3 regions of the Pseudomonas sp. A genome follow, and region 3 is predicted to be linked to each of the others. Evidence: riboswitches for the same ligand, from Rfam matches in the RefSeq annotation. Region 3 holds a riboswitch; each other region holds the start of a gene.
What was found. Region 3 has a riboswitch for cobalamin ahead of AC0MAZ_RS16970 (CbtB domain-containing protein). Riboswitches for the same ligand answer to the same signal wherever they lie in the genome.
Positions count from the first base shown of each region.

Region 1: it holds a riboswitch for cobalamin, as region 3 does, so the genes downstream of both, AC0MAZ_RS19155 (TonB-dependent receptor) here and AC0MAZ_RS16970 (CbtB domain-containing protein) in region 3, are expected to answer to the same signal.
Region 2: it holds a riboswitch for cobalamin, as region 3 does, so the genes downstream of both, AC0MAZ_RS18085 (TonB-dependent receptor plug domain-containing protein) here and AC0MAZ_RS16970 (CbtB domain-containing protein) in region 3, are expected to answer to the same signal.

Region 1 covers NZ_CM149873.1:4,321,479-4,331,057, forward strand. Annotated here, with positions in the region: gene AC0MAZ_RS19130 (SCO family protein) at 1-687, shown strand, start outside; gene AC0MAZ_RS19135 (bifunctional O-acetylhomoserine aminocarboxypropyltransferase/cysteine synthase) at 763-2,040, shown strand; gene AC0MAZ_RS19140 (hypothetical protein) at 2,105-2,878, shown strand; gene AC0MAZ_RS19145 (carboxymuconolactone decarboxylase family protein) at 2,991-3,335, shown strand; gene AC0MAZ_RS19150 (GNAT family N-acetyltransferase) at 3,414-3,983, shown strand; cobalamin riboswitch at 4,157-4,361, shown strand; gene AC0MAZ_RS19155 (TonB-dependent receptor) at 4,469-6,595, shown strand; gene AC0MAZ_RS19160 (GlxA family transcriptional regulator) at 6,830-7,885, shown strand; gene AC0MAZ_RS19165 (NAD(P)/FAD-dependent oxidoreductase) at 8,017-9,222, shown strand; gene dkgB (2,5-didehydrogluconate reductase DkgB) at 9,493-9,579, shown strand, end outside.
Region 2 covers NZ_CM149873.1:4,048,364-4,057,942, forward strand. Annotated here, with positions in the region: gene AC0MAZ_RS18065 (HD domain-containing phosphohydrolase) at 1-2,065, opposite strand, end outside; gene AC0MAZ_RS18070 (8-oxoguanine deaminase) at 2,785-4,143, shown strand; gene AC0MAZ_RS18075 (ABC transporter substrate-binding protein) at 4,206-5,129, opposite strand; gene AC0MAZ_RS18080 ((2Fe-2S) ferredoxin domain-containing protein) at 5,122-5,850, opposite strand; gene AC0MAZ_RS18085 (TonB-dependent receptor plug domain-containing protein) at 5,862-7,817, opposite strand; cobalamin riboswitch at 7,907-8,110, opposite strand; gene AC0MAZ_RS18090 (DUF2946 family protein) at 8,253-8,642, shown strand; gene AC0MAZ_RS18095 (TonB-dependent receptor) at 8,713-9,579, shown strand, end outside.
Region 3 covers NZ_CM149873.1:3,783,582-3,793,160, reverse strand. Annotated here, with positions in the region: gene AC0MAZ_RS16995 (response regulator transcription factor) at 1-414, opposite strand, end outside; gene AC0MAZ_RS16990 (DUF1272 domain-containing protein) at 588-830, opposite strand; gene cobM (precorrin-4 C(11)-methyltransferase) at 896-1,648, opposite strand; gene AC0MAZ_RS16980 (cobalamin biosynthesis protein) at 1,678-2,079, opposite strand; gene AC0MAZ_RS16975 (CbtA family protein) at 2,079-2,774, opposite strand; gene AC0MAZ_RS16970 (CbtB domain-containing protein) at 2,785-2,970, opposite strand; cobalamin riboswitch at 3,071-3,293, opposite strand; cobalamin riboswitch at 3,353-3,552, shown strand; gene cobW (cobalamin biosynthesis protein CobW) at 3,653-4,720, shown strand; gene cobN (cobaltochelatase subunit CobN) at 4,724-8,485, shown strand; gene AC0MAZ_RS16955 (magnesium chelatase ATPase subunit I) at 8,488-9,486, shown strand; gene AC0MAZ_RS16950 (vWA domain-containing protein) at 9,540-9,579, shown strand, end outside.

The sequences.
Region 1 (9,579 bases), 540 kb from region 3:
GTCGGCCAGGACATCTTCATCTACTCGATCAGCATCGACCCCTACAACGACACCCCCGCCACCCTCAAGCGCTACGCCGAGAAGTTCGCCATCGGCCCCGGCTGGACCTTGCTCACTGGCGAAGCCGCCGACATCGAGCAACTGCGCCGCAGCCTCGGGCTGTACATCGAAGGACTGGAGAACGGCCGCAGCAAGGACCACAACCTCAGCCTGATCATCGGCAACCAGGCCACCGGCCGCTGGATGAAGGCCTCGCCCTTCGAAAGCCCGTACATCCTCGCCGACCGCCTGGCCAACAGCCTGCACAACTGGAAGACCGCCAGCGCCCAGCGCCGCGACTACACCCAGGCCCCGGATATCCGCCCGCCGAGCGCCGGCGAACAACTGTTCCGTACCCGCTGCTCGTCGTGCCATACCCTGGGTGATGCCGAGCCCGGTGCCACCCGTGGCATCGGCCCGGACCTGCTGGGGGTGACCCGTCAGCGGGATGAACAGTGGCTCAAGCGCTGGCTGAAGGAGCCGGATCGGATGCTGGCGGAACAAGACCCGCTGGCAATGCTGTTGTACGCGCAGTACAACCAGCTGGCGATGCCCAACATGCGCCTGGGGGAAACCGAAGTGGCCGCGCTGATCAGCTATCTCGAGGAAGAAACACAACGGCGCCAGGTGCCCTCGGCGCAACGTTGAACCTCGACCCTTGACCGCCAGCGCCGCCCCAGCCCATGCTCAACCGCTTCCATCCCACGCTCAAGGAACGACCGCATGAAGCTGGAAACACTCGCCATCCACGCGGGCTTCAGCCCCGACCCGACCACCAAGGCAGTGGCCGTGCCGATCTACCAGACCACCTCGTTCGCCTTCGACGACACCCAGCACGGCGCCGACCTGTTCGACCTCAAGGTCGCGGGCAACATCTACTCGCGCATCATGAACCCCACCAACGACGTGCTCGAGCAACGCATGGCCGCCCTCGAGGGCGGGGTCGGCGCGCTGGCCGTGGCCTCGGGCATGGCCGCCATCACCTACGCCATCCAGACCGTCGCCGAAGCTGGTGACAACATCGTCTCGGTGGCCAAGCTGTACGGCGGCACCTACAACCTGCTGGCCCACACCCTGCCGCGCATGGGCATCACCACCCGCTTCGCCGCCCACGACGACATCGCCGCCCTCGAGGCCCTGATCGACGCGCGCACCAAGGCAGTGTTCTGCGAGTCGATCGGCAACCCCGCCGGCAACATCGTCGATATCGCCGCGCTGGCCGAGGCAGCCCACCGCCATGGCGTGCCGCTGATCGTCGACAACACCGTGGCCACGCCGATTCTCTGCCGCCCGTTCGAGCACGGCGCCGATATCGTCGTGCACTCGCTGACCAAGTACATCGGCGGCCACGGCACCAGCATCGGCGGCATCGTCATCGACTCGGGCACATTCCCCTGGGCCGACCACAAGCAGCGTTTCGCCCTGCTCAATACTCCCGACCCGTCCTACCACGGCGTCACCTATACCGAAGCCTTCGGCCCCGCCGCCTTCATCGGTCGCTGCCGCGTGGTGCCGCTGCGCAACACCGGCGCCGCGCTGTCGCCATTCAATGCCTTCCTGATCCTGCAAGGCCTGGAGACCCTGGCCCTGCGCATGGAGCGCCATACCGAGAATGCGCTCAAGGTCGCCCGCTACCTGCAGGAACACGACCAGGTGGCCTGGGTGAAATATGCCGGCCTGCCGGACCACCCCGAGCACCAACTGGCCCGGCGCTACACCGGCGGCAAGCCGGCGGCGATCCTGTCGTTCGGCATCAAGGGCGGCCAGGCCGCCGGGGCGCGCTTCATCGATGCGCTGCAACTGGTGGTGCGCCTGGTCAACATCGGCGACGCCAAGTCGCTGGCCTGCCACCCCGCCTCCACCACCCATCGTCAACTCAACGACGAAGAGCTGGAGAAGGCCGGCGTACCGCGCGACATGGTGCGCCTGTCGATCGGCATCGAGCACAGCGACGACATCATCGCCGACCTCTCCCAGGCCCTTGAGGCCAGCCGCGGCTGATCGACCCGCGCCCCACCCAATGCCGACGGCGGGCGCGTACCCTGCAGAACCGGAACCTCGCGTAATGACCCTTTTCTACCTGAAACTCCTGGTCACCCCGCTGCTGATGTGGGCCATCTCCCTCGCCTCGCGGCGCTGGGGCGGACTGCTCGGCGGGCTGCTGTCCGGTCTGCCGATCACCTCGGCCCTGGTGATGACCTTCCTGTGCCTGGAGCAAGGCACGGGCTTCGCCCTGGGCGCGGTGCCCGGCGCGCTGGGTGGGTTGGCGGCGGTGCAGGCCACCTACGCCTTCTACCTGTTCGCCACGCGCAGGGTCGATATCGCCCCGGCCGTGCTGCTGGCGATCCTGTTCTACGGCCTGGCGGCCTATGCCTTCACCCACTGGGGTGGGCTTTACCTGTCGGTGGCCGTGGCGCTGCTGCTGATCGGCGTGCTGATCCGCGCCAGTGGCCGCGAGCCCAGGCCCGACACCCTCGCCCGTCCCCGGCAGCGGTATTGGGAGATTCCCTTGCGCATGGTATCGGCCACCTCGCTGCTGATGATCACCACCAGCCTGGCCAGCTGGCTGGGGCCGGCCACCAGCGGCATGCTGGCGCCAATACCGGTGATCGCCTGGCCGCTGGTGGTGTTCGCCCATGTGCAGGGCGGCCGAGCCGGGATGGCGGCGATGGTGCGGGGCAATGCCATTGGTGCGCTGGGAGTGATTGCATTCTACCTGGCGATGGCGGGGTTGCTGGAACGATTGGGGGTTGCCGTGACCATCGGCCTCGCCATGGGCCTGGCAGTGGCACTGACCGTCGCGTTGGCGGCGGCGCTGCGCCGGGTACCGACCGATTGACCAGTGATTCGAACAGGTCCCGGGTTTGATCCATCCTCCCTGGGGCCAGCCCCTCCAGCGAAATATCGACTAGCCTGAATGCTCCTGTTGCCAACCTGACAAGGTGAAGACGATGAGCATGATGGACTGGGACGCCTACCGTAAGCAGTTGATGGCCGGCATCGGCGATCTCAAGCAACTCTCACCCGATACCGTGGCCGGCTACGCGACCGCCAGCGGCGCCGGGGCCAAGACCAATCACCTGGACGCCAAGACCCGTGAGCTGATCTCATTGGCCGTCGCCGTCACCACCCGCTGCGACGGCTGCATTGCCGTGCATTCGCAGCAGGCGGTCAAGCACGGCGCCACCCGCGAGGAGATCGCCGAGGCCCTGGGCGTGGCGGTGGCAATGAACGCCGGCGCCGCGCTGGTCTACTCGGCCAGGGCGCTGGACGCCGTGGGCAAGACTGGCGCCTGAAACTTCATGGCGCCGCCGCCCTTGCGCGACGGCGCCGCGACACCCAGACTTGGCGGTTCAGCCCGTGCAGGAACCACCATGATCCAGATCCGCCCCATGACCCCGGAAGACTTCGAACGCTTCTGGCCGACCTTCCAGGCCATTGTCCAGGCCCGCCAGACCTACGCCTTCGACCCGGCCCTGGACGTCGACCAGGCGCGTCGGTTGTGGCTGGAAACCCCGTTGCGCACCCTGGTGGCCGAGGACGACGGCGTGCTGCTCGGCTCCTACTTCCTCAAGGCCAATGCCGCCGGCCCCGGCGGGCATGTCGGCAACTGCGGCTACATGGTCTGCGAGCAGGCCCGCGGCCGGGGCGTGGCCAGGCTGATGTGCGAGCACTCGCAGAAGCTGGCGCGCCAGGAGGGCTTCCTGGCCCTGCAGTTCAATTCGGTGGTGGCCAGCAACGAGGTGGCGGTGGCGCTGTGGCACAAGCTCGGCTTCGAGACCGTCGGCCGCCTGCCCAGGGCTTACCGCCATGCCGAGCTGGGCCTGGTGGACTGCCTGGTGATGTACAAGTGGCTGGCAGACGAGCCGGTGGTGGAAAAGCCGGCGCTGCTGATCGGACGCAAGAATATCGAGGCGCGGGTTTCGCGTCGGCGCGGGCGCTGAACCCATCGCGGGGCAAGCCCGCTCCCACGATCCGATTGCCTGGAGCTGCCAGGGTATCGCCGTGGGAGCGGGCTTGCCCCGCGATCAGCGACAACGCAATTGCAGCTAACCCATTGCCCCACCAGATATTTTCCTGCCACCCAGGCGATTGACTCGCCACCCGTTCGATGGTCAGATGCGCGCCAGTTTCAGGTGTCCTGCGCCGCCGCGCGCAGGGTGAAACGGGAAGCCGGTGCGTCGTTGTCACGACAAGTCCGGCGCTGCCCCCGCAACGGTAAGCGAGCGAATCCTTCGACAGACCACTGTGCGCACGCATGGGAAGGTGAAGGCTTCATGCTCCTCGCAAGCCCGGAGACCGGCCTGAGGCTTCACTTGGCAACCCGCGGTGGGCGGGCGCAGGCCGGTATCCGCGCGCGCCTGCGTGCGCGCTTCGCCGTTGCGTGTTTTCCACCGGGATCCATTCCTTCCTGCAGCAGTGGAACGACATGTCCCGATTCAACAAGCTTCACACCCTGGCGGCCTGCCTGGCCGTGTCCCTGCCAGCACTGGCCGACGACCATGAAGTGGCGCCCCTCACCCTGCCCTCCACGGCGATCACCGACACCCGCGAGCCACAGGTCATCGACCTGGCCACGCCAACCCCGGCCGGCTCGCGCCTGAACCTCAGCGCCCTGGACACCCCGGCCAGCACCAGCAGCCTGACCGAGGCGCAGATCCAGCAGCGCAACAACCTCACCGTGCAGGACGCCGTGACCCGCTCGCCGGGCCTGACCTTCATCGGCACACCGGGCGACGGCGGTACCGGCCTGTCGGCCCGGGGCTTCACCGGGCAGAGTTCGGTGATGACCCTGTTCGACGGCTCGCGCCTGTACGCCGGCGCCGGCACCCTGACCTTTCCGGTCGACCCGTGGATGGTCGAGCGCATCGACGTGGTCCGCGGCCCCGCCTCGGTGCTGTACGGCGAAGGCGCCACCGGCGCGGTGGTCAACGTGGTGCCGAAGAAGCCGTACGCCGGTGACATCCGCAACCACCTGCGCCTGGGCTACGGCTCCTGGGACCGCCAGCAACTGGGCCTGGACAGCGGCGGCAGCCTGAGCGAGCGGCTGAGCTACCGCGTGACCCTCAACCAGCAGGCCGGCAACGGCTGGGTCGACCGCACCGACTCGCGCAGCCTGGCGCTCAGCGCCGCCCTGCGCTTCGATGCCAGCGACGACCTGAGCTTCACCCTCGCCCACGAACGCGGCGATGCGCAACCAGCCAACTACTACGGCACCCCGCTGATCGACGGGCACCTGCGCAGCAGCGTGCGCCGCAAGAACTACAACGTCAGCAACGACGAACAGCGCTACCACGACGAGTGGACGCGCCTGACCACCGACTGGACCCTCAGCGACAGTGTCAGCGCCAGCAACCAGCTGTACTACATCAAGAGCCGCCGCCAGTGGCGCAACGCCGAGTCCTACGCCTGGGACGCCGCCAACGGCGTAATCCAGCGCGGCAGCTTCCTCGAGATTCGCCATAACCAGGAGCAGCTCGGCGATCGCCAGAGCTTCACCTTCGACCATGGCCTGTTCGGCCTGGCCAACAAGACCGTGGTCGGCGCCGAATACAACCGCATCCGCTTCAACGTCGACAGCAACTCGCCCTACAGCGATGGCAGCAGCGACCCGCTCGACCCGTGGCATCCGGCTCCGGGCGGTTTCCACAGCCTCAGCCCGACCCGCGCGCAGACGCTGTCCAAGGTCGACACCTTCGCCCTGTTCGCCGAAAACCGCACCCAGCTGAGCGACCGTCTCGCACTGGTCACCGGCATCCGCCGCGACCAGAACCACATCGACCGTGACGACTTGGTCAACAACGCCCGCAGCGACCGCAGCCTGCAAGGCGGCAACTGGCGCGCCGGGCTGGTGTACGCGCTCACCGACGACCTGTCGCTGTACGGGCAGTACTCCACCAGCGAGGACGGCGTCGGCGACCTGCTCACCCAGCGCCCGAACAAGCGCCTGGAGCTGACCGAAGCGAAGCAGACCGAGATCGGCCTCAAGCAACGTTTCTGGGATACCCGTGGCGAGTGGACGCTGGCGGCCTATCACATCGTCAAGAAGAAACTGCCGGTGTACAACCCGCTCACCCACGACAGCCAGCAGGCCGGCCAGCAGACCTCCGACGGCCTGGAGGCCAGCCTGGAACTGGCGCTGGGCAACCAGTGGCAGCTCTCGGCCAATGCCGCTTTGGTGCGGGCCAAGTACGACGATTTCCTCGAGGAAGGCAACAACGGCACGGTGCACGACCGCGCCGGCAACCGCCCGCAGGATGTGCCGCGGCGCACCGCCAACCTGTGGCTGAGCAAGGGATTCGGCCAGGCCGTGGATGCCGGTATCGGCCTGCGCTATGTGGATGAGCGCTACTCCAGCGCGGCCAACGACCAGCGCGTGCCGGGTTACACGGTGGTCGACGCCAACCTGGGCTGGCAGGTGCTGCCCGATGTGCGCCTGGGCCTGCAGTTGAACAACCTGTTCGACCGCCAGTACGCCCAGTCCAGCTTCAGCGGCGAGCAATGGCTGCTGGGCGCGCCGCGCTCGTATTTCGCCACGGTCGACTACAGCTTCTGAGGCAGGTACAGCCCACTCGGGGTTCAAAACGTAAATCTCCGATCTGACTGGGGCAGCGTGGGAGCGGGCTTGCCCCGCGATGCTTCGCCAACCTGGGCCGACGTCATCGCGGGGCAAGCCCGCTCCCACGCTGTTCCTGCAAAGCCTCGGCGCCTGCGCCTGTCGCGCGGCGCTTGATCGGCGCCGCGCCAGGTGCTCGACTTAGCGCTACGCCTCCGTCACAAGCAGCGCGCCATGACCGACATCCCGCAGATCCCCACCCCGCCCGTGCACGCCCTGGATCAGCCGCGCACCCTGCTGTTCCTCGCCTACCCGCAGATGGGCCTGCTCGACCTCACCGGCGCGCAGACGGTGTTCTGGGCCGCGACCAAGGCCCGTACCGCGCGTGGCCTGTCGGGCTATCGCCTGGTCACTGCCAGCCTCGAAGGCGGCTTGGTGCCCACCGCAGAAGGCCTGTCGATAGGCACCGAACCGTTGGCACCCTGGTTGTGCGAGCCGTTTGACACCCTGGTGGTGCCCGGCGCACCGGAGATCGTCCACACCCTCCCCGATCACGCCGAGCTGATCGCCTGGCTGGCCCAGGCCGCCCAGCGCGCCCGACGCACCGCCTCGGTGTGCAGCGGCACCTTCCTGCTGGCCGCCGCCGGCCTGCTCGACGGCCGCCGGGCCGCCACCCACTGGGCGATGTGCGATGCGCTGCACCGGCGCTTCCCGGCCATCGAGGTGGATGCCGAGTCGATCTTCGTGCAGCAGGACCAGGTGTGGACCTCGGCCGGGGTCAGCGCCGGCATCGACCTGGCGCTGGCCCTGGTCGAGGCCGACTGCGGCCGCGAGGTGGCGATGCAGGTGGCCCGCGAACTGGTGGTGTTCCTCAAGCGCCCCGGTGGCCAGGCGCAGTTCAGCGAACTGCTCAAGGCCCAGGGCGAGGACGGCGCCGCCTTCGAGGCCCTGCACCTGTGGCTCAACGAGCACCTGGGCGACCCGCGCCTGACGGTCGAGCGGCTGGCCGAGCAGGCGCGCATGAGCCTGCGCAACTTCACCCGGGTGTACAAGCACAAGACCGGCCGCACCCCGGCCAAGGCCATCGAAGTGTTCCGCCTGGAGGCGGCGCGGCGCTTGCTGGAGAACTCCGACCAGCATATCGAGCAGGTTGCCCGCCACTGCGGGTTCGGCAGCGAGGAGCGCATGCGCCTGGCGTTCCAGCGCCATCTGGCGGTGACCCCGCGGGACTACCGGGCACGCTTTGCCCGCAGCGTGCCGCTGGCCGAAATCCAGGGTTCTTTGGCCTAGGGGCAAACGGGGCACGCCTTTAGCATCTGCTGCACGCCTGTCGGGCCGCAATCCAGGCCCACCCACAAGGCGTACCCTTTTCCCACTGCCGCAGCGACAACATCGATAATCGCGGCATCCAGGAGCACCCCATGAAACAGATCCTGATCATTGGCGCAGGCTTCGCCGGGCTGTGGAGCGCCCTCGGCGCCGCCCGCCTGCTCGACCAGCACAAACACGACGACGTGCAGATCACCGTGCTCGCCCCCCAGGCGGAACTGCACATCCGCCCCCGCTTCTACGAACCCGATGTGCACACCATGGGCGCGCCGCTGCAGGCTTTGTTCGATGCGGTCAACGTGCGCTTCGTCAAAGGCAGCGCCTACCACATTGACCAGGCCAGCCGTGAAGTGGCGTACCGCCAGCCCGGCGGCATCGACGCCAGGCTTGGCTACGACCGCCTGATCATGGCCTGCGGCAGCCTGCTCAACCGCCCGGCGCTGGAAGGCTTCGACCGCCACGCCTTCGACGTCGACAAGATCGAGTCAGCCACCCGCCTGGAAGAACACCTCAAGTCCCTGGCCGCCCGCCCCGACAGCCCGGCGCGCAACACCGTGGTGGTGGCCGGGGGCGGCTTCACCGGCATCGAGACCGCCACCGAGCTGCCCAGCCGGCTGCGGGCGATCCTGGGCGACAAGGTCACGCCGCGCATCGTCGTGGTCGACCGCGGGGCGAAGATCGGCGCCGCCCTGGGCGACGGTATCCGCCCGGCCATCGAGCAGGCCTCGGCGGCGCTGGGCATCGAATGGGTCTGCGGCGCCACGGTGGCCTCGGTGGATGCCGGTGGCGTGCTGCTCGACAACGGCGAACGCATCGCCGCCAATACGGTGGTCTGGACCGTCGGCTTCAAGGCCAACCCGCTGACCGAGCAGATCACCGGCGAGCGCGATCGCCAGGGCCGCCTGCATGTGGACGGCCAGCTCAAGGTCATCGGCAACCCGGATGTGTATGCCGCGGGCGATGTGGCCTACGCGGCCTGCGACGAGGTCGGCAACTTTGCCGTGATGTCCTGCCAGCACGCCATCCCCCTGGGCCGCTACGCCGGCAACAACGCCGCCGCCGAGCTGATCGGCGTGGCGCCGATGACCTACAGCCAGCCCAAGTACGTCACCTGCCTGGACCTCGGCGCCTGGGGCGCGGTGTACACCGAAGGCTGGGAACGTACCGTTTCGCCACCGACCGACAAGGCCGAGGCCAAGCAGCTCAAGCAGCAGATCAACTCGGTGTGGATCTACCCGCCAGCAGCGGACCGGGCCACGGCACTGGCAGCGGCCGACCCGCTGATACCGGTCGCCTGACAGCACTGCCAACCTGCCGCAGATCGCCCACCCCCGGGGCTGCGCTGTTACTGAGAGCAGTCAGCGCAGCCCCTGCGGGCTTGCCCCGCGATAGCCGCCATTGCCTCGCCCCGCTCACAATCCAACCAGGTATTCATGACTCCAGGTCAAAGGACCTTGGCGCGTCAACGGCTTAATCAATCCCGCCGAACACCGCACACTGCGCCTACCCGTTCGATCCCGTGCCCCACTGCCCGGGCCTCGATCCCCTCACTCGACAGGAGCAGTTGCATGAGCATTCCATCCTTTGGCCTGGGTACCTTCCGCCTCACCGGCCAGGCCGTCATCGATTCGGTCAAGTCGGCGCTGGCGCTGGGC
Region 2 (9,579 bases), 260 kb from region 3:
CCTGCAACTCGGCCCGGCACTGCTCCAGCGCCTGGCGCAGCAGCAACTCGTCATCGCCGTTGGCCACGCCTTGCCAGTAGGCGATCTCGGCGTCGCGCCAGAGCACCTCGAAGCGCATGCGCACCTCATGCACACGGTTGTACAGGGTCTCGAGCTTGGTCGCCTTGTCCACCACGTATTCGGGGCTGGTAATCTTGCCGCAGTCGTGCAGCCAGGCGGCCACGCGAAACTCGTAGCGCTCGTCCTCGTTCATGCTGAAGCCGGCATAGGGGCCGCTTTCGGCCTGCACGGCCTGGTCCAGGAGCATCTGCGCCAGCTGCGGCACTCGCTCGCAATGGCCGCCGGTATAGGGGCTCTTGGCGTCGATGGCGTCGGCCAGCAGCTTGATCATGGCATCCAGCAGGCGCTGCTGGGCCTCGACCAGTTGGCGGGTCTCGATGGCCACGGCGGCGGCGCCGGACAGTTCCTCGACGAAGCGCCGGAACGCCTGCCCGGCGTGTTCGTCCTCCAGTTGCAGGACCAGAATGCCGAGGAGCGACTGGCCGCGGTCGTTGAGCACCACCGCCAGGCTGCGTCCCTGCAACGACAAGGCCTGGGTCACGGCATTGGCGAGGTCTTGATGGTCGTGCTCATGTACCGCCAGTTCAGCCGGATAGTCCTGGGCCCGGCAGGCCGCAGCCAGGCGCAGGCGTGCGTTGTCGGCATCGTACAGGTACACCGCGCCGGCACTGGCGCTGGCAGCCGCCACCAGGTGGTTGAGCACGCCGTCGAGCATACGCTCGAGCTGGGTCTCGCGGCTGAGCGTGAGGGTGATCGCCTGGAAGTTGCGGATGGTGCCGGACATGCGGCTGAGCACCCGGCTCAGTTCACGCACCTCCGACACCCGCGAGAGCACACCCACCTCACGGCTGAAATCAAAACCGGCCAGGCCCTGCACCTGCTCCGTAAGCCGGCGCAACGGGCGGCCGATGCGCCGGCCGAGCAAGCCACCGAGCAACAGCAACACCGCCGCCAGCGCGCCGGCCCAGAGCAGTTGCTCGAACAACACCTGGCGCGCGCCGGCCAGCAGCTCGTGGGCCGGCACGGCAATCAGCACCTGCAGGTCCTGCCCGGCCACGGTGGTCAGCGGCACGCGCATGCCATACCAGGTCTGCCCTTCAACCTGATACGGCTGTGGCCGGGTACCCTGGAGGGTATCAGCATGGATCCGTGCGAGGCTGGCAATGCCCAGTTCATCGATGCGCGACAGGCGCACGCCCTCGCCTTCGCGGACGATGACCCGCTGCAGGTCCGGATAGGCCACCACGCTGCCCTGGTCATCGACCACGGCGATCTCGGTGCCAGCCGTCATGCGCAGGTCGCGGCTCTCGCTGGCCAGGTCGGTGACCGAGACGTCCATGCCGATCACCGCCGCGCCATCGACGCTACGCTGGGCCATGGTCAGGCCGATCTCGCGGGTGGTGAAGAACACATAAGGGCGGGTAAGCACGGTGGTGGCTTGCGCAGAGGCTTCGACGAACCAGGGGCGCTGACGCGGATCGTAGCGGTAGTCCGGCTTGGGCTGGTGCAGCAGCAGGGTCATCGCCTGGTCGTAGAAACGCCATTCGCCATGCAACGCACCGTCTTCGCCCAGGCTGACGGTCTGTACCAGGAACATCGTGCCTGCCGGTGCCGCGAAGCGCTGCAGCAACTGTGGGTCGCGCAGGCGGCGGACCAGCAGGAACTCGCCATTGGGGTAGCCGAGGTAGGCGGCGCTGAGCATGCGGTTGGCGCGCAGGCTCTCGACCAGTTGCGGCAGGCGCTCCAGGTGCTGCGCCATTGTGCCCGCAGCGGTATCGAAGGCCAGCAGGCGGATGCTGCTCTGCACCGGATCGACCAGGCGTCGGGCGCGCTCGTCGATGGTCCGGCCGATCTGCTGGGCGGCATCGCCGGCGGCGGCCACCAGGGTCTGGCGCACCCCCAGGTAGCCCTGCCAGGCCAGGGCCGCGCCCAGCGCCAGCATGCCCAGCATGATTGCCAGCGCCACCAGCCATTGCAGGGAGATACTCCGGCCACGGTTGTTCATGAACGCCTGCCCCGTGCAGACGCCAGCCTTGCCGCATGCCCCATCAACGCGCAGCCCATCCCAGGTACTCCCCGTGTGGCGATTTCCAAAGTGTAATCAGCCCGCGCGAACCTGCCGGCCTGTGACAGTGGCTGGTAGCGAGACAGTCGCATACCGGCGCAACGACATCAATCACGCCCTGAATCATTGTGGGAGCAACTGTCTTGCTCAATTTTTAGAATCTGGCGCGATCCCCGTGGGAGCGGGCTTGCCCGCGAACACCGGCGCAGCCGGTGCCATACACCGCGCTGGATTCTTCGCGGCGGTGCGGCGGTCCGATAAACCCGCTCCCACAGGGTCAAGCTAAATCAAGTTTGTTCCATGAGAGTGGCCCGTCCCGCAGTCGTCAGAATTGCGGCAAAAAACTCGTATACAAAAAAAAGAAATTCTGTTTACACTGCCTCACGCCTACGACAACGGTCATCGCCGTTGCGTATTGCGACAGGCTCAAGCCATGCGACATCCGCTATCGCCCAACCTCTCCGGGCCCCCTTCTCGAATGCCGTGCGTCCTGAACGCCGTATCCGCCCTGCTGCCATCGACCCACACGCCCGATACGCCCTCGCCAGGGCCGATCCTGCGCGTGCGCGGTTCTGCTCCAGCCTTCGACGCCGGGCTTCGCCACGGCGCCTGACGCTTCCCTACAATCAGAAAACACACCCCAAGCGGGAGGGACACCCATGCCCAAGACACTACTGGTCAAGAACGCCGAATTGCTGGTGACCATGGACGGCGAACGCCGCGAGATCAAACGCGGCGGCCTCTATATCGAAGACAATGTGATCAGGCAGGTCGGCCCCAGCGATACCCTGCCGCAGCATGCCGACGTGATCCTCGACATGACCGGCAAGGTGGTCATCCCGGGCCTTGTCAACACCCACCACCACATGTACCAGAGCCTCACCCGCGTGGTGCCGGCGGCCCAGGACGGCGAGCTGTTCAACTGGCTGACCAACCTCTACCCGATCTGGGCGCGGCTGACCCCGGAGATGATCTCGGTATCGACCCAGACGGCCATGGCCGAGCTGATCCTCTCGGGCTGCACCACCTCCAGCGACCACCTGTACATCTACCCCAACGGCTGCAAGCTCGACGACAGCATCCACGCCGCCGAGGAGATCGGCATGCGTTTCCACGCCGCGCGCGGCAGCATGAGCGTCGGCCGCAGCCAGGGCGGCCTGCCGCCGGACTCGGTGGTGGAGAAGGAAAGCGACATCCTCAAGGAGTCGCAGCGCCTGATCGAGGACTACCACGATGCCAGCCACGGCTCGATGCTGCGCGTGGTGGTGGCGCCCTGCTCGCCGTTCTCGGTCAGCCGCGACCTGATGCGCGAGGCGGCGGTGCTGGCCCGTCAGTATGGCGTGTCGCTGCACACCCACCTGGCCGAGAACGTCAACGATATCGCCTACAGCCGCGAGAAGTTCGGCATGACCCCGGCCGAGTACGCCGAGGACCTGGGCTGGGTCGGCCACGACGTCTGGCACGCCCACTGCGTGCAGCTCGACCAGCACGGCATCGAGCTGTTCGCCCGCACCGGCACCGGGGTCGCCCACTGCCCGTGCTCGAACATGCGCCTGGCCTCAGGCATCGCGCCGATCCGCAAGATGCGCGACCACGGCGTGCCGGTGGGCCTGGGGGTCGATGGTTCGGCGTCCAACGACGGCGCCAGCATGATCGGCGAGGTGCGCCAGGCGCTGTTGCTGCAACGGGTCGGCTTCGGACCGGATGCGATGACTGCCCGCGAGGCGCTGGAGATCGCCACCCTGGGCGGCGCCAAGGTGCTCAACCGCAACGATATCGGCGCCCTCGCCCCGGGCATGGTCGCCGACTTCGTCGCCTTCGACCTTGGCCATGTAGCCTATGCCGGCGCCCTGCACGACCCGTTGGCGGCGCTGGTGTTCTGCACCCCGACCCATGTCGACACCAGCGTGATCAACGGGCGTGTGGTGGTTCAGGGTGGGCGCATCACCACCGTCGACCTGCCGCGAGTACTGGAGCGTCACAACCAGCTGGCGCGTCAGTTGGTCATCGGCGAGTAACACCCAGCCCATCGCGGGGCAGGCCCGCTCCCACGCCAAGCTTCGCGATCAGGGCTGGCCAGCTATGGGACAGCCACTTCCCTGAGCCGCCGCGCCAGTTCCAGGGCCACCCGCCCGCTGGCCGGCGTCGGCACCAGCTGGGTGAACGGGATATCGATCATGCGGTTCTCGCGCACCGCCCGCAGGCTCGAGAGCACCGGATCACGGGCCAGCAGCTGACGCTTGCGGCTGGCCGGCGACCACAGGGCGTCGGCCAGCAGGATCACATCGGGGTCGCTGCTCAGCAGCGCCTCGCGGTTGACCGTCACCCGGTACTGGTCAATCCCGCCGAGCACATTGCGCGCCCCGGCGGCGGCCAGCAATGGCGTGACGAAACCCCGCCCGCCTTCGCTGTCCAGCCCCCGGACTTCACTGTCGAGGTAGAACACCGACAGCGGCTTGCCGATAGGCGCGATCGCCCTGGCCCGCGTCAGGTCCGCCTCCATCGCCTCGATCAACGCCTGCGCCCTCGCCTGCCTGCCGAGCATTTCGCCAAGGAGGGTCAGGTCACGCCGGACATGGGCGTAGTAGTCCAGGGAATGACCGGCACAGGCCGACTCGAGCAGGTAGGTGGCGATCCCGTTGCCGGCCAGCCGGGTTCGCGAGCTGACCCCATCGCCGAAAGCCGTGGCGAATCCGCCGACCACCAGGTCCGGCCTTTGCGCATACAGCACCTCGCTGGCCGGATACTCCCGGGCGATCACCGGCACGCCCTGGTAGCGACCCTGCTTGTAGGCGGCGCCGTTGTCGTCCAGGTAGGCCACCCCGACCATCGATGGCCCGGCGCCAAGGGCGAGCAGCAGGTCGGCCGCGTGCTGGTTGAGGGCGACGATACGCGCAGGCGTCGCCGCGGGCCGTTGCCAGTCTTGCCCGCAGTTGCGAAAGCGCTCGGCCAGGGCCGGTGTGCCACAGCACAGGGCTAGCGACAGCAACCAGGCTTTACGCATCGCATGTCCCTCCCTTGATCAGCAATCTTTCGGCGATCCTTCCGCCCTCTAGATGCGTTTTTACCAACTCCTCCACCTCCCGATCATCACGTACCCGATACCAGCAGCCGTCCGGGTGCACCGTCAGTACTGGCCCCAGGTTGCAGGGGAACTGGCAACCGGTACGGGTCAGCAGCACGCCGCCTGGCGTCTCGATCAAGTCACGCTCCAGCAACTGGCGGCGCAGGCGTTTCCACAACGGCAAGGCACCGCGCCGCACGCAGCGTGGGCCGGTGCACAGGAACACCTGGCGGGCATGCTCGGGTACCCGCGACCAGTCCGGATCGCTGGCCACCGCGTTGACCTGGTCGCATGGCAGGTGACGGGCATGCTCGCCGACGCTGGCACACGCCGCCCGAGCATCCAGCCCGCGCCGGCCCAGGGCCTGGGCCGTGACCCAGATGCCGGCGCGACCTTGCGCCAGGCGCCCCAGTTCATCGCGCAGCCAGTCGAGGTAGGCGCTGTCCGAGGTGGGTTCCAGGTCCACTACCAGCAAGCGCTCAATGCCCAGGTCAAGGGCCTCGCGGATAACCACCCACAGCCCGTCGAAGCCCTCCAGGGTATCGACGATATCCCGGTCCACCTCGCGGCCACGCAGGTCGCGAACCTCGGCGCCGAACGCCTCGGCCACCGAGCCACTCGCCAGACCGGGGCCCACGAACAGCACACGCTGATAGTCCATGCTCACGCCCCTCAGAAGGTGTAGGTGTACCGCAGTTCGCTGGTGAACGGCCGCCCGAGGTTGTCGACATTGCTCGCCCGGCTGGTGACATAGTCGCGGTCGAACAGGTTCTCCACCAGCAGGCTCAGCCGGTGCTGGCGGGCGCCATCCAGGTAGCGATAGGCATCGGCATCGACCACCGAGTAATGGCCATAGTCGACGCCCTTGGAGCTGACCACATCGCGAATGTAGCGAATGGCCCCTCCGGCACCCCACCTGCGGTCTGCCGATTCGTAGCCGAGCCGCGAGCGGGCGAAGAAACTCGGCACGTCGTTGATCGTCGCCCCGGTGCGCGACTCGGTGAGGTTACGGGTCATGTCGGCCTGCAGGCTCCATTGGTCGTCGAGCTGGATACGTGCATCGGCCTCGAAACCACGCATCTGCACCTGGCCCTGGCCGTTCACCCACTGGCTGCCGTCCAGGGTGATCAGGTCAGTGATCTTGCGCCGGAACACGGTGACGCTGGCGCTGAACTCACGCGCCAGCAGCAGGCCGTGGTAGTCCAGGCCAAGCTCGGCATTGCGGCTCTTCTCGGGCTTGAGGTCGCGGTTGCCGATCTCGTCGCCAGGCTCGTTGACGAACAGCTGCTCGGCGTTGGGCAGCTTGTAGGCGCTGCCGTACTGGCCGCGCAGCTGCCAGTTGTCGTTCAGGTCGTACAGCGAGGTGAGCATGCCGACGGTGGCGCTGTCGCCGCCGCTCATGGCTTCGTGGCGCACGCCGAGGCTCGGGTGCCAGTTCGGCAGGGCCTCGATCCTGGGCCTCAATTGGGCATACAGCGCATTGGCCTGGGCCTCGTTGTCGTCGATCAACAGCACGTCGTCCTGGCCCTTGAACCACTGGTTGTCGGAACCGAACACCAGCACATGGCCGCCGTCGAGCTCGGCCTTGCCCTCGGCCTGCACACCCCAGTCGGTGAAGCCCCAGTAGTCGTTGTGGTTGACCACGTTGCGGCTGCCGTCGGCGCGGTTGTTGATGCGGGTGTAGCGGGTGTCCCAGTCGTTGACATGGCCCTTGACGAAGTAGCTCAGGCGCTCGTTGAGGCGCTGCTCGAAGGTGGCGGTGGCGATCTGCTGCACGCGGTCATTGGTGGTTTTGTAGTTGTTCACCGGCCGGGCGAAATCGAGGTTGGCGTCGGTGTACTGGTAGAACAGCTCCAGCCGCGCAGCGTCGCCGAAGGCCTGGATTGCCTTGCCGCCGAAAGTGCTCACCTCGTAGCCGCGTTTCTTGTCGCTGACGTTGCCGCTGTAGTCACGGTTGCGAAACGGTTGGTAGCCGTCGGAGACGTTGTGACTGACATAGGCCAGCAGCCCCAGGTCGCCGAAACCATTGCTGAAGATCCGCTCGACGCGGGCGTCCTTGCTGTTGCCGGCGAAGCTGTCCAGGCCCAGGTTGACCTCCCCCGAAGCCTCGCGGCGCTGCGGGCTGCGGGTGACGATATTGATCACCCCCGCCACCGCCTGGGTGCCGAACAACAGGCTCTGGCCGCCCTTGAGCACCTCGATGCGCTCCACCGCGTTGGCCGGCAGGGTGTCCAGGTACAGGCCACCGTACAGGCGGTTGTTCAGGCGCACGCCGTCGAGCAGGATCAAGGTGTCGTCGTTGCGCCCGCCCAGCAGCGAGTAGGTGCCGTAGTCGAACGGGCCGTTCTTCGGCGCGACGTAGAAGCCGGGGATGAACATCTGCATCACCCGGGTGATGTCGGCGCCGGGGCCGGCGCGCTCGATCTGCTCGCGGCTGACGATCTCGACCTTGCTGCCGTACTGGGCCATGGCGGCGACCGTGGTCGACTCCACCGAGGGCGCGGCGACGATCTGCTGGTCGAGGATCAGAGGGGTGTTTTCGGCCAGTGCCAGGGGGCTGGCCAGGCAGCCCAGAAGCAGGGTCCGGGCCTTGGGGGAGAAACGTCGGGAGTGAATCACAGCAATCATGCTCTTCTCGAAAGTGACTTTCGCAGAAGCACGCAGGAGCAGGGATCGCGCACAGCCAATACCGGCCCATGCCCGCCCACCGCAGGAGTTTGCCTACCACATTCCAGGCCGGTCTCCGGGCTCGCAAGACAAGACACCTTCACCTTCCCATGGCGCACTGGCCACAGTGGTCTGTCGAAGGCATCACTTGCATACCGTTGCGGGGGCAGCACCGGACTGGCGCGAAGCGCGTACCGGTTTCCCGTTTCACCCCATGCGCGGCGGCATGGGACACCTGAAATCGGTCGGCATCTGAACACCTGGGGCCGAGAGGCGTCAAGCCAGCCAGGTGAATCGATTCGAATGTTTTTTATCGGCCGAGCACTCTAGGCAGATGTTTCAAACGCTGTAGAATCCGCACGCCGAACCTATTCTCATTCCCTTCGAGCTTTGCCGATGAAGCTGGCCCGCCACACACGATCGCAAGTCGCCTGGGTGCTGTATTTCAGCATCCTGTTCGGCTCGTTGCTGTGCGCCATGGGCCATGGCCAGATGGCGGGCTTGCGCCTGGCCGGCCTGGATGACGCCGCCTGGTGCGCGGCCGACAGCAGCGGCGTGTTCAAGGGCGACCAGGACATCAGCGACCCGGTGCTGCCCGCCGGCGGCGACTGCGTGATCGCCAGCCTGTTCAGCGCCACCCTGCTGGCCGTGTTCTTCGGCCTGCTGGCCTTGCTCGCCGGGGAGTCGAGCAAACCCTTACCCAGGCAACCCGCGCCACCCCTGCCCAAGCAGCGCTGGCCACTGGTCAATCCGCGCGCCTCTCCTGCTTCGCTTCTCGCGTTCTGACATCGCCACGCCCTGCGCTGCCTGATCGGCAGCGGGCGTGCGCTAACCGATTTCAGCCAGGAAGCCTTGCATGTTTCGCATGACCACTTTGGCGCTGCTCGTTGGCAGCGCAACCTGCGCCTGGGCGCAGGATGACACCCTGACCCTGCCCGCCAGCAACGTCACGGCCACCGCCGACCAACCCAAGGAGGCCACCGGCCTCGACCTTGACCGCCCTATCGAAAGTGGCTCGCGGCTGAACCTCAGCGCCCGCGAAAACCCCGCCTCGGTCAGCGTCGCCGACCGCAAGACCATGGAACGCATCGGCGCGCGCAACTTCCAGGACGCCGCCAACGCCCTGCCCGGGGTCAACGCTTCGGCACCGCCCGGCTGGGGCGGCTACGTGTCGTACCGCGGCTTCAACGGTGCCCAGGTCAGCCAGCTGTTCAATGGCATCAACCTGCAGTACGGCGCTGCCGGGCGACCGGTCGGGGCGTGGATCTACGACCGTGTCGAACTGCTCGGCGGCCCCTCGTCGTTCCTCAACGGCAGCGGCGCCGTCGGTGGCAGCCTGAACATGATCACCAAGCTGGCCAACCGCGACGAAGACATCTTCGAAGGCCGCGTCAGCTATGGCCGCTACGACACGATGGAGACCTCGGTCGGCTTCAACAAGGCGCTCAACAGCGGCGACGGCCCACGCCACTACGCCCGGCTCGACTACAGCCGCACCAGCACCAATGGCTATATCGACCGCCAGGAGAACGGGGCCGGCAACCTGGCCTTCTCGCTGCTCAGCGACATCAACGACCAGTTGTCGCACACCCTGGCCATCGAGTACCTGGAAGAAAAAGAGGACAGCCCGTACTGGGGCTCGCCGGTGCTGCAGCCGGCGGTCGGCACCCTGCATATCGACAAGCACAATCGCTTCAACAACTACAACGTCGAGGACGGCCGC
Region 3 (9,579 bases):
GGTCTCGCTTTCCAGGGTGTTGCTGTTGACCGCCATCTGCGGGAAGGTCGAGTAACCCTTGACCAGGGCCTTGAGGGCGAAGACCAGGGCGTCGAGGTCTTCGTCCTTGTTGACGAAGGCCGAGATGCCGGCGTCCATGCAGCGGCGCACGTAAAGGTCGGCGGGTTGGCCGGTCAGGGCCATGATCCGCGGCGGCGGGTCGATCAGCTTGAGGCGCTTGATCACCTCCATGCCGTCGAGGTCCGGCAGGCCGATATCGAGGATGACCACATCCGCCTTGGTCTGCTCGGCCAAACGGGCGGCTTCCTTGCCTTTACCGGTTTCCCCCACGACGGTGAAGCGTTCACGTTCGAGCAGCATGCGTACGGCAAGTCGAACAATGTGATGGTCATCGACCAACAGCACGGACGTCATTCAGGTAACTCCTGTCAAAGTGCAGCGCGCTTCCAGCCTACGATTACAGGCGCTGGGCAGCGGACTTGCTGGGCAGCGCGCACCTTACGGATATTCAGGAGCCTTGGTAATAGGCGAGTATAGGTGTGTTGAAATACCTGCACCAACCTGTAGAAAAGTCCTACAAGGAAGGTTCAGGCGCAGGGTGCGTGCGGCTTGTGCACACGTTGTGTCGAGGCGGGATTGTTGTCCAGTACCTTGCCGACACGGGTGGGGCGGATCACCAGCTGGCCGCCGCAGTTCGGGCAGCGGTTGTGGAAGTGCTGGTCGTTGCAGGCACGGCAGAAGGTGCATTCGAACGAGCAGATCAGTGCATCCGGGCTATTGGCGGGCAGGTCGGTGTCGCAGCATTCGCAGTTGGGGCGCAGTTCGAGCATGGGCTTGGTTTCCGTCCAGTTGGAAAATCCAGTGTGCTACGCCGCGCCCCCGGTCGGCAATCGTTTCACGAGCCTGGGCGATAGAGGTGGGCATGACCGGCGCGGTACAGGGCCGAGTCGGCGAACGGCGCGTCGCCCAGCACATGGCCGACCAGGATCAGCGCGGTGCGTCGGAAGCCTTTGGCGGCCACGCGTTCGCCGATGTCCGCCAGGGTGCCCTTGACCCAGTCCTGGTCCGGCCAGGTGGCACGATGGACCACCGCGATCGGGCAGTCGACACCATAGTGTGGCAGCAGCTCCTCGACGATGCGGGCCAGGTGGCGCACGCCCAGGTGGATGGCCAGGGTACTGCCGTGGCGGGCCAGGTCGGCCAATTGTTCACCGGCCGGCATCGGCGAACTGTCGCCAAAGCGGGTGAGAATCACGGTCTGTGCCACATCGGGCAAGGTCAGCTCGCAACCGAGCAGCGCGGCACTGGCGGCGGTGGCGGTGACGCCGGGGACGATCTGGTAGCCGATGCCCAGTTCGCGCAAGTGGCGGATCTGTTCGCCGATGGCGCCGTACAGGCTGGGGTCGCCGCTGTGCACGCGGGCCACATCCTCGCCATTGGCGTGGGCCTGGCGCATCACCTCGACGATCTGTTCCAGGTGGAGTTCGGCACTGTTGATCACGGTGTGCGCCTGGTGACCTTCCAGTACAGCGGCGGGGACCAGGGAGCCTGCGTAGATGATCACCGGGCACTGGCGGATCAGGCGCTGGCCCTTGACCGTGATCAGCTCCGGATCGCCGGGGCCGGCACCGATGAAATAAACCGTCATGGGGGTTCCTTGCAGAAATATGGCGCGGATTATCCGCCGATCGCCAAGGCCAGGGTAGCGCCGCCGAGTACCTGCCTGGGCACGTGCAGGCGGCCGTTTTCGCCAGCCAGGGCGAGGGCGGTGCTTTCGGCGACGCCCCAGCAGCCGGTCTGGGCGTACACCGTGGCCGAACGATGGCTGAGCAGCGGCTCGAAGACCGTCAGGTGCGTGGCGTCGAAGCAGATGTAAGGCAGCCCGAGGCGCTCGGCCAATGCCAGCAGGCCGGGTTCACGAGCCTTGGGCTCGATGCTGGCAATGGCGCGCAGGGCCGAGAGGGGCAGGGCGTGGCGAGTGAGCGTCTGGCGCAGCAGCACCGCCAGTGTCTCGACCGGGCAACCACGGCGGCAACCAAAGCCGGCGAACATCGCCGGCTGCACGGGCAGATCGCGCATCAGGCCTGGCTGGAACGACGGTAAAGCCACGCGCTGAGCAGGCCCAAGGCCAGCCAGAACGCGGCGTTGGTCAGCCAGGAAGCGATCTTGAACTGGGTCTCGAGGGCTTCCGGCGCCAGGCTTTCATGCACTGCGGGTTGCGGCGCGCCGATCAGGTGCGGGATCACCAGCAGGGCCACACCAAGCACCTTGAACAACCAGTGCCGGGCGAACACCAGCAGCGCCAGGCCGGCGGCGGTGGCTGCGGCGGTGCCGATCCACCAGGTCTGGCGCTGGCCAAGGTCGGCGGCGGCGGTGCCGGGCAGTTCCGGTGGCAGGCCCAGGGTCGGTGCCAGGCAGAACACGGCGAAGCCGGCCAGGCCCCACAGTGCGCCGGTGGCCACGCGGTTCGGTTCGCGCAGGCTGTAGAGGGCGACCAGGATCAGGGCAAAACCGACGGCGACCACCAGGTTGCCGCCAGTAGTGGACAGCACGCGCTGCCAGCCGTCCTCCGGCGCCCAGGCCTCGGCACTGTGTTCATGCTCATGGGGCGCTGCGGCGTCGCCGTGCTCATGCTGTTCGGCGACCGGGGCAGTGGATTCGTAGGTTTCCGCCTGGAGAATCAGTGGGGCGACCCAGAAGCTTTGCAGCAGGGTCAGCAACAGGGCCGCGAGCAGGCCGCTGAAACCCGCGGTACGGGCGATGCGCGTAATCATGCGGATTTACTCAGTGGCAAGGGAAGGCGGCACTGTGGCGGGTGTCGTGGGCGGCATTGTGCACCGCCTCGATGTGCGAGAAACCGGCGAAGTACACCAGGCACAGCCCCAGCAGGCTGGCGCCGACCGCGACGATCAGTCGCTGGCTGAGGCTGACGGGGGTGGCGATACTGTGTTTGGCGCTGGTGATGGGCATGACGCGTTCCTCTGCTGCTTTTGTTGTGGCAACGGGCATGCGCGACGACCCCGGGCACGGCTGGCCCGAGTGATACGACGACGCCCGCCCACCGCGGGGTGTACTGTGAGCTCGTCAGGCCGGTCTCCGGGCTCGCGAGGTGGAGCAAGGCTCCTTCCATGGCGTCACCTTCCCATGCCTTGAGGCTGGCACAGTGGTCCGGACGCTTCTCTCGCTTACCGTTGCGGGGGCAGCACCGGCCTTGTCGGCTCCTGGAATGGAGACGCGACGCACCGGTTTCCCGTTTCACCCCCGTGGGGGCACCTGAACGCAATGCGCTAGCAAATCACGGGGCCGGGCCCGCGTCAATCGCCGCGGCGGTTGACCGCCAGGCAGGCACTGCGTAGCCTTGCCGCTGCGAGGTTCTCGGGCGTTGGCCCGAGCTAAGACGGGAACGCGGTACAAGCCGCGGCTGCCCCCGCAACTGTAAGCACTGAAGGGTTCGGCACAGCCACTGCGCAGGCGCGCGGGAAGGCGCCGGCCCACCGGCCAGCGAGCCGCAGCGGTGCAAGCCAGGAGACCTGCCTCGTGACGTTTTCGACTTTCAACCGGGCGGGGTGATCCGGTGGCGAACGCGCCAGGCCGGCATGGCCGTGGCTGTCGTCCTGCATGCCCGCGCCATTGCTGCCAAGGGCATCGCGACATGAAAACACTGGCCAAGCTTCCCGTCACCATCGTCACCGGCTTCCTCGGCTCAGGCAAGACCACCTTGCTGCGCCATATGCTCGACAACGCCCAGGGCCGCCGCATCGCGGTGATCGTCAACGAATTCGGCGAGCTGGGCATCGACGGCGAGATCCTCAAGCAGTGCAGCATCGGTTGCACAGAGGAAGAGGCCAATGGCCGCGTCTACGAACTGGCCAACGGTTGCCTGTGCTGCACCGTGCAGGAAGAATTCTTCCCGGTGATGCGCGAGTTGGTGGCCCGGCGCGGCGACCTCGACCACATCCTTATCGAAACCAGCGGCCTGGCCTTGCCCAAACCGCTGGTACAGGCCTTCCAGTGGCCGGAAATCCGCAACGCTTGCACCGTCGACGCGGTGATCACCGTGGTCGACAGCCCGGCCGTGGCCGCCGGCACCTTCGCTGCCTACCCGGACCAGGTCGACGCCCAGCGCAAGCTCGACCCGAACCTCGACCATGAGTCGCCGCTCCATGAATTGTTCGCCGACCAGCTGGCCAGCGCCGATCTGGTGGTGCTGAACAAAGCCGACCTGATCGACGCCGAGGGCCTGGCCAAGGTCCGTGCCGAGGTGGCCGAGGAACTGCCGCCGGCGGTCAAGGTGATCGAGGCCAGCAGCGGCCGCCTGCCGCTGGAAGTGTTGCTGGGCGTGGGCGCCGAGTCCGAGGCGCATATCGACGGTCGCCGTACCCATCACGACTCGCATCACGACGGCGATGACCATGACGACCATGACCACGACGCCTTCGACTCGATCTCCATCGACCTGCCCGAGGCCGACGAGAGCCTGCTGCTCGATGCCCTGACCCAGCTGGTCACCGAGTTCGGCATCCTGCGCGCCAAGGGCTTCGCCGCCATCCCCGGCAAGCCGATGCGCCAGCTGATCCAGGGTGTGGGCACCCGCTTCGACAAGCATTTCGACCGTGCCTGGCGCAGCGACGAGCCCCGGATCACCCGCCTGGTGCTGATCGGCCAGGATCTCGACGCGGCGCAGCTGGAAGCGCGCCTGCGCCAGGCCCTGGGCGCCTGATCCATGCACCTGCTGCGGACCCAGCCCGGCGGCTTCGTGCCGGACGACAGCATCGCCGATCTCGGCCAGACCCCCGCCGACCTGGTGATCCTCTGCAGCGGCGATTCACACCTGGCGCTGCTCGCCGAAACCGCCGAGCAGTTGCCGGCGGATTTCCCCAGCGTGCGCCTGGCCAACCCGATGCAGGTGCAGAACCACGCCTCGGTCGACTTGTATATCGACCAGGTGCTGCGCCATGCCAAGGTGATCCTGATATCACTGCATGGCGGTGTCGGTTACTGGCGCTATGGTGTCGAGCAACTGGTCGAACTGGCGGGGCGAGGGGTACAGCTGATCCTGGTGCCCGGCGACGACCGCCCCGACCCTGAGCTCACCGACCTGGGCACGGTTCGCGGCGAACAGGCCGAACGCCTCTGGCACTTCCTGCGCCAGGGCGGCAAGGCCAACGCGGTGAACCTGTTCAACTGCCTGGCCAGCCAGTGGCTGGGGCGCGATTACCCGTGGGACGAGCCACAGCCCTTGCCGCGCACGGCGGTCTATCATCCAGCCAAGGGCACGGCTTGTCCCGAGGACTGGTACGCCGAGTGGAACCCCGAGCATCCGGTGGCGCCGTTGCTGTTCTACCGTTCGCACCTGCAGGCGGCCAACACCGCGTTCATCGATGTGTTCTGCCAGCGCCTGCAGGCCTGCGGTCTGAACCCATTGCCCATCGCCGTGGCCAGCCTGAAGGAGCGCGCCTGCCTGGACCAGGTCGAGGCCTGGCTCGATGAGGTGCAGGCCGAAGTGGTGATCAACACCACAGGTTTCGCCCTGTCCAGCCCCGAGCAACCCAACCTGCGCCCGCTGCGCCGCGATGTACCGGTGCTGCAGGCCATCTGCGCCCAGGACAACCAGCCTGGCTGGGAGCAGAGCGAACAGGGCCTGGGCGCTCGCGACCTGGCGATGCACATCGCCCTGCCGGAACTTGACGGGCGCATCATCACCCGGCCGGTGAGTTTCAAGGACCTGGCCTGGCGCAGCGAGCGCAGCCAGGCCGATGTGGTCTGCTACCGGGCCCATCCCGAGCGCATGGACTTCGTCGCCGAACTGGCACGGCGCTGGGTGACCCTGGCGCGTCTGGACAACCAGGAAAAGCGCGTGGCCCTGGTGCTGGCCAACTACCCGACCCGCGACGGGCGCATCGGCAATGGCGTCGGCCTGGACACGCCGGGCGCGGCGCTCAATATCCTCAGGGCCCTGCAAGCGCAGGATTACCCGGTGGCCGGGCTGCCCGACAGCGGCACCGAGCTGATTCACCAACTGCTCGGCGGGGTTACCAACGACCTTGACCACCTCGACCAGCGCCCCTGCGCCCAGAGCCTGGCCCTGGCCGACTACCAGCGCGCCTTTGCCGCCTTGCCCGAGGCCAACCAACGCGCCGTGCTGGAGCGCTGGGGGCCGCCCGAGCAGGATCCGATGTTCCGCAGTGGGCGCATGATGGTCGCCGGCCTGCGCTACGGCCTGACCTTCGTCGGCATACAGCCGGCGCGGGGCTATCAGGTGGACCACAGCGCGGTGTACCACGACCCGGACCTGGTGCCGCCCCATGGCTACCTGGCGTTCCACTTCTGGCTGCGCAACGGCTATGCCGCCGACGCGGTGATCCATGTGGGCAAGCACGGCAACCTGGAATGGCTGCCGGGCAAGGGCGTGGGCCTGTCCGCCGAGTGCTGGCCGGATGCCTTGCTCGGCCCGTTGCCCAACATCTACCCGTTCATCGTCAACGACCCGGGCGAGGGCGCCCAGGCCAAGCGCCGCACCCAGGCGGTGATCATCGACCACCTGATGCCGCCGCTGACCCGTGCCGAGACCTACGGCCCGCTGCGCCACCTGGAGCAATTGGCCGACGAATACTACGAGGCGCAGTTGCTCGATCCGCGCCGCGCCCGCGAGCTGCAACGGGACATCCTTGAACTGGTCAAGACCCATCATATCGACCGCGAGCTGCAGCTCGAAGGGCAGATGGAGGACGCGGCGGTGTGGCTGCCGCGGCTGGACACCTACCTGTGCGACCTGAAGGAATCGCAGATCCGCGACGGCCTGCACGTGTTCGGCCAGTCGCCGCAGGGGCGTTTGCGCAGCGATACGCTGCTGGCGTTGCTGCGGGTGGCACGGGGCGATGGCAAGGGCGGTAACGCCAGCCTGATCCGTGAACTGGCCAGGGCATTGGGGCTGGGCTTCGATCCGCTGGATTGTGATCTGGGGCAGACCTGGAACGGGGCACGCCCGGACCTGCTGGCACAACTCGACGCCAGCCTCTGGCGAACCTGCGGCGATACCCGCGAGCGCCTGGAGTTGTTGGCTTTGTCACTGATCGAGCAGGCCCTGCAGGGTGCTGTCGCGCTGCCGGACGAAGCAGGGTGGGACGCGGTGCGCGCGGTACTGCGCACACTGGTCGAGCAGGTCGCCCCCGACCTGGATGCCTGCGGCGCTGCCGAGATCGATGGCCTGCTGGCGGCCCTGGCCGGGCGCTTCGTCCCCGCCGGACCCAGCGGCGCGCCCAGCCGCGGGCGGCTGGACGTGCTGCCCACCGGGCGCAACTTCTATACCGTCGATGTGCGCAACCTGCCCACGGCCACGGCCTGGCGCCTGGGCTTCGCCTCGGCCAACCTGATCCTCGAACGCCATTTGCAGGACCATGGCGATCACCTGCGCCAGCTGGGCCTGTCGGTGTGGGGCACGGCGACCATGCGCACCGGCGGCGACGATATCGCCCAGGCCATGGCGTTGATGGGCGTGCGCCCGGTGTGGGCCACCGGCAGCCAGCGGGTCGATGACTTCGAGATCCTGCCGCTGAGCCTGCTCGACCGGCCACGGGTGGACGTGACGCTGCGGGTGTCGGGCTTTTTCCGTGACGCCTTCGGTAACCTGATCCGTCTGTTCGACGCTGCCGTGCAGGCGGTGGCGGCGCTGGATGAGCCGGACGACCTGAACCCCCTGGCCGCGCGGGTGCGCGCCGAGCGTGAAGCGCTGCTCGGCGCTGGCGTCGAACCCGAGCAGGCGGCGCGGCAGGCCGGTTGGCGGGTGTTCGGCGCCAAGCCCGGCGCCTACGGGGCCGGTGTGCAGAACGCCATCGACGGACGTCTGTGGCACAGCCGCGACGACCTGGCCGAGGTCTACCTCAACCATGGTGGCTACGCCTATGGCGCCGCCGACGAAGGCACCCCGGCCCGCGCCGCGTTCGCCCAGCGCCTGGCGCAGGTGCAGGCAGTGCTGCAGAACCAGGACAACCACGAGCACGACCTGCTCGACTCCAACGACTACTACCAGTTCCAGGGCGGCATGCTGGCGGCCGCCGAAACCCTGGCCGGCACCTCGCGGGCCAGCTACCACGGCGACCATAGCCAGGCCGACCGGCCGCGGGTGCGCACCCTCAAGGAAGAACTCAACCGGGTCATTCGCGCCCGGGCGCTCAACCCCAAGTGGATCGACGGCGCCAAGCGCCATGGCTATAAAGGTGCGTTCGAGCTGGCGGCCACGGTCGACAACCTGTTCGCCTTCGACGCCACCACCCACCTGATCGACGATCATCATTACCAAGGGCTGGCCGATGCCTATGTGCTCGACCCGGCCACCCGTGATTTCATGCGCGAGCACAACCCCGAAGCCCTGCGTGACCTCACCGAGCGCCTGCTGGAAGCCCAGCAGCGCGGGTTGTGGCAGGAGCCGGGCGACTATCGTGAAAGCCTCGAGCAGCAGTTGCTCGCCGGCGAGGAAGACAGCTGAACATGAGCGAACCCGTGCAATTCCCCCTGGCCGCCGTGGTTGGCGCCGACGACCTCAAGCTGGCCCTGTGCCTGACAGCCATCGACCCGAAGATCGGCGGCGTGCTGATCGAAGGCCCACGTGGCATGGCCAAGAGCACCCTGGCCCGGGGCTTGGCCGATCTGCTTGGCGACGGCCCGTTCGTGACCCTGCCGCTGGGGGCCACCGAGGAGCGCCTGGTCGGCACCCTCGACCTGGATGTCGCGCTCGGCCAGGGCCAAGTGCGGTTCTCACCGGGCGTGCTGGCCCATGCCGACGGAGGCGTGCTGTACGTCGATGAGGTCAATCTGTTGCCCGACCCCTTGGTAGACCTGCTGCTGGACGTGGCCGCCAGCGGCACCAACCGCATCGAGCGCGACGGCATTTCCCACCGGCACGCGGCCCGTTTCGTGCTGATCGGCACCATGAACCCGGAGGAGGGCGAACTGCGCCCGCAACTGCTCGACCGCTTTGGCCTCAACGTGGCCCTGGAAGGTTTGCCGGCGCCGGAGGCGCGCCAGCAGATCATTCGTCGCCGGCTGGCTTTCGACAGCGATCCAATGGCGTTCTGCGAACAATGGGCCGGGCAGCAGGCGGCGTTGCGCGAACGCTGCCGGTCGGCCCGTGAGCGCCTGGTATCTATCGCCCTGGACGACCAGGCCCTGGCGTGGATCACCGAGCGCTGCTTCGCCGCCGGTGTGGACGGTTTGCGTGCCGACCTGGTCTGGCTGCGCGCGGCGCGGGCCCACGCCGCCTGGCGGGGTAATTCGGTGATCGAGGAGGTGGATGTACAGACGGTTGCCGAGTTTGCCTTGCGCCATCGGCGCCGTGCTGAGGCACCGCCACCCCAGGCCACTTCGGCGGGCGGGCAGGCGAGTGCGCAGGAGGCACCGGGCGGTCAGGGCGACTGGGGGGCATTGCCTGCCCAGCCAGTGGCCACGGGAGCTCGGCGCGAGGTGCCGAACTGGGCAAAAAAGCCCTGAGCATCCGTTCGCCCCATGATCGGGTGGCGGATGCCAGGCCTCGCGTCGGTCATTTGACGGGGACTTCCCGGGGCCGCCCGCGCACCAGCGATA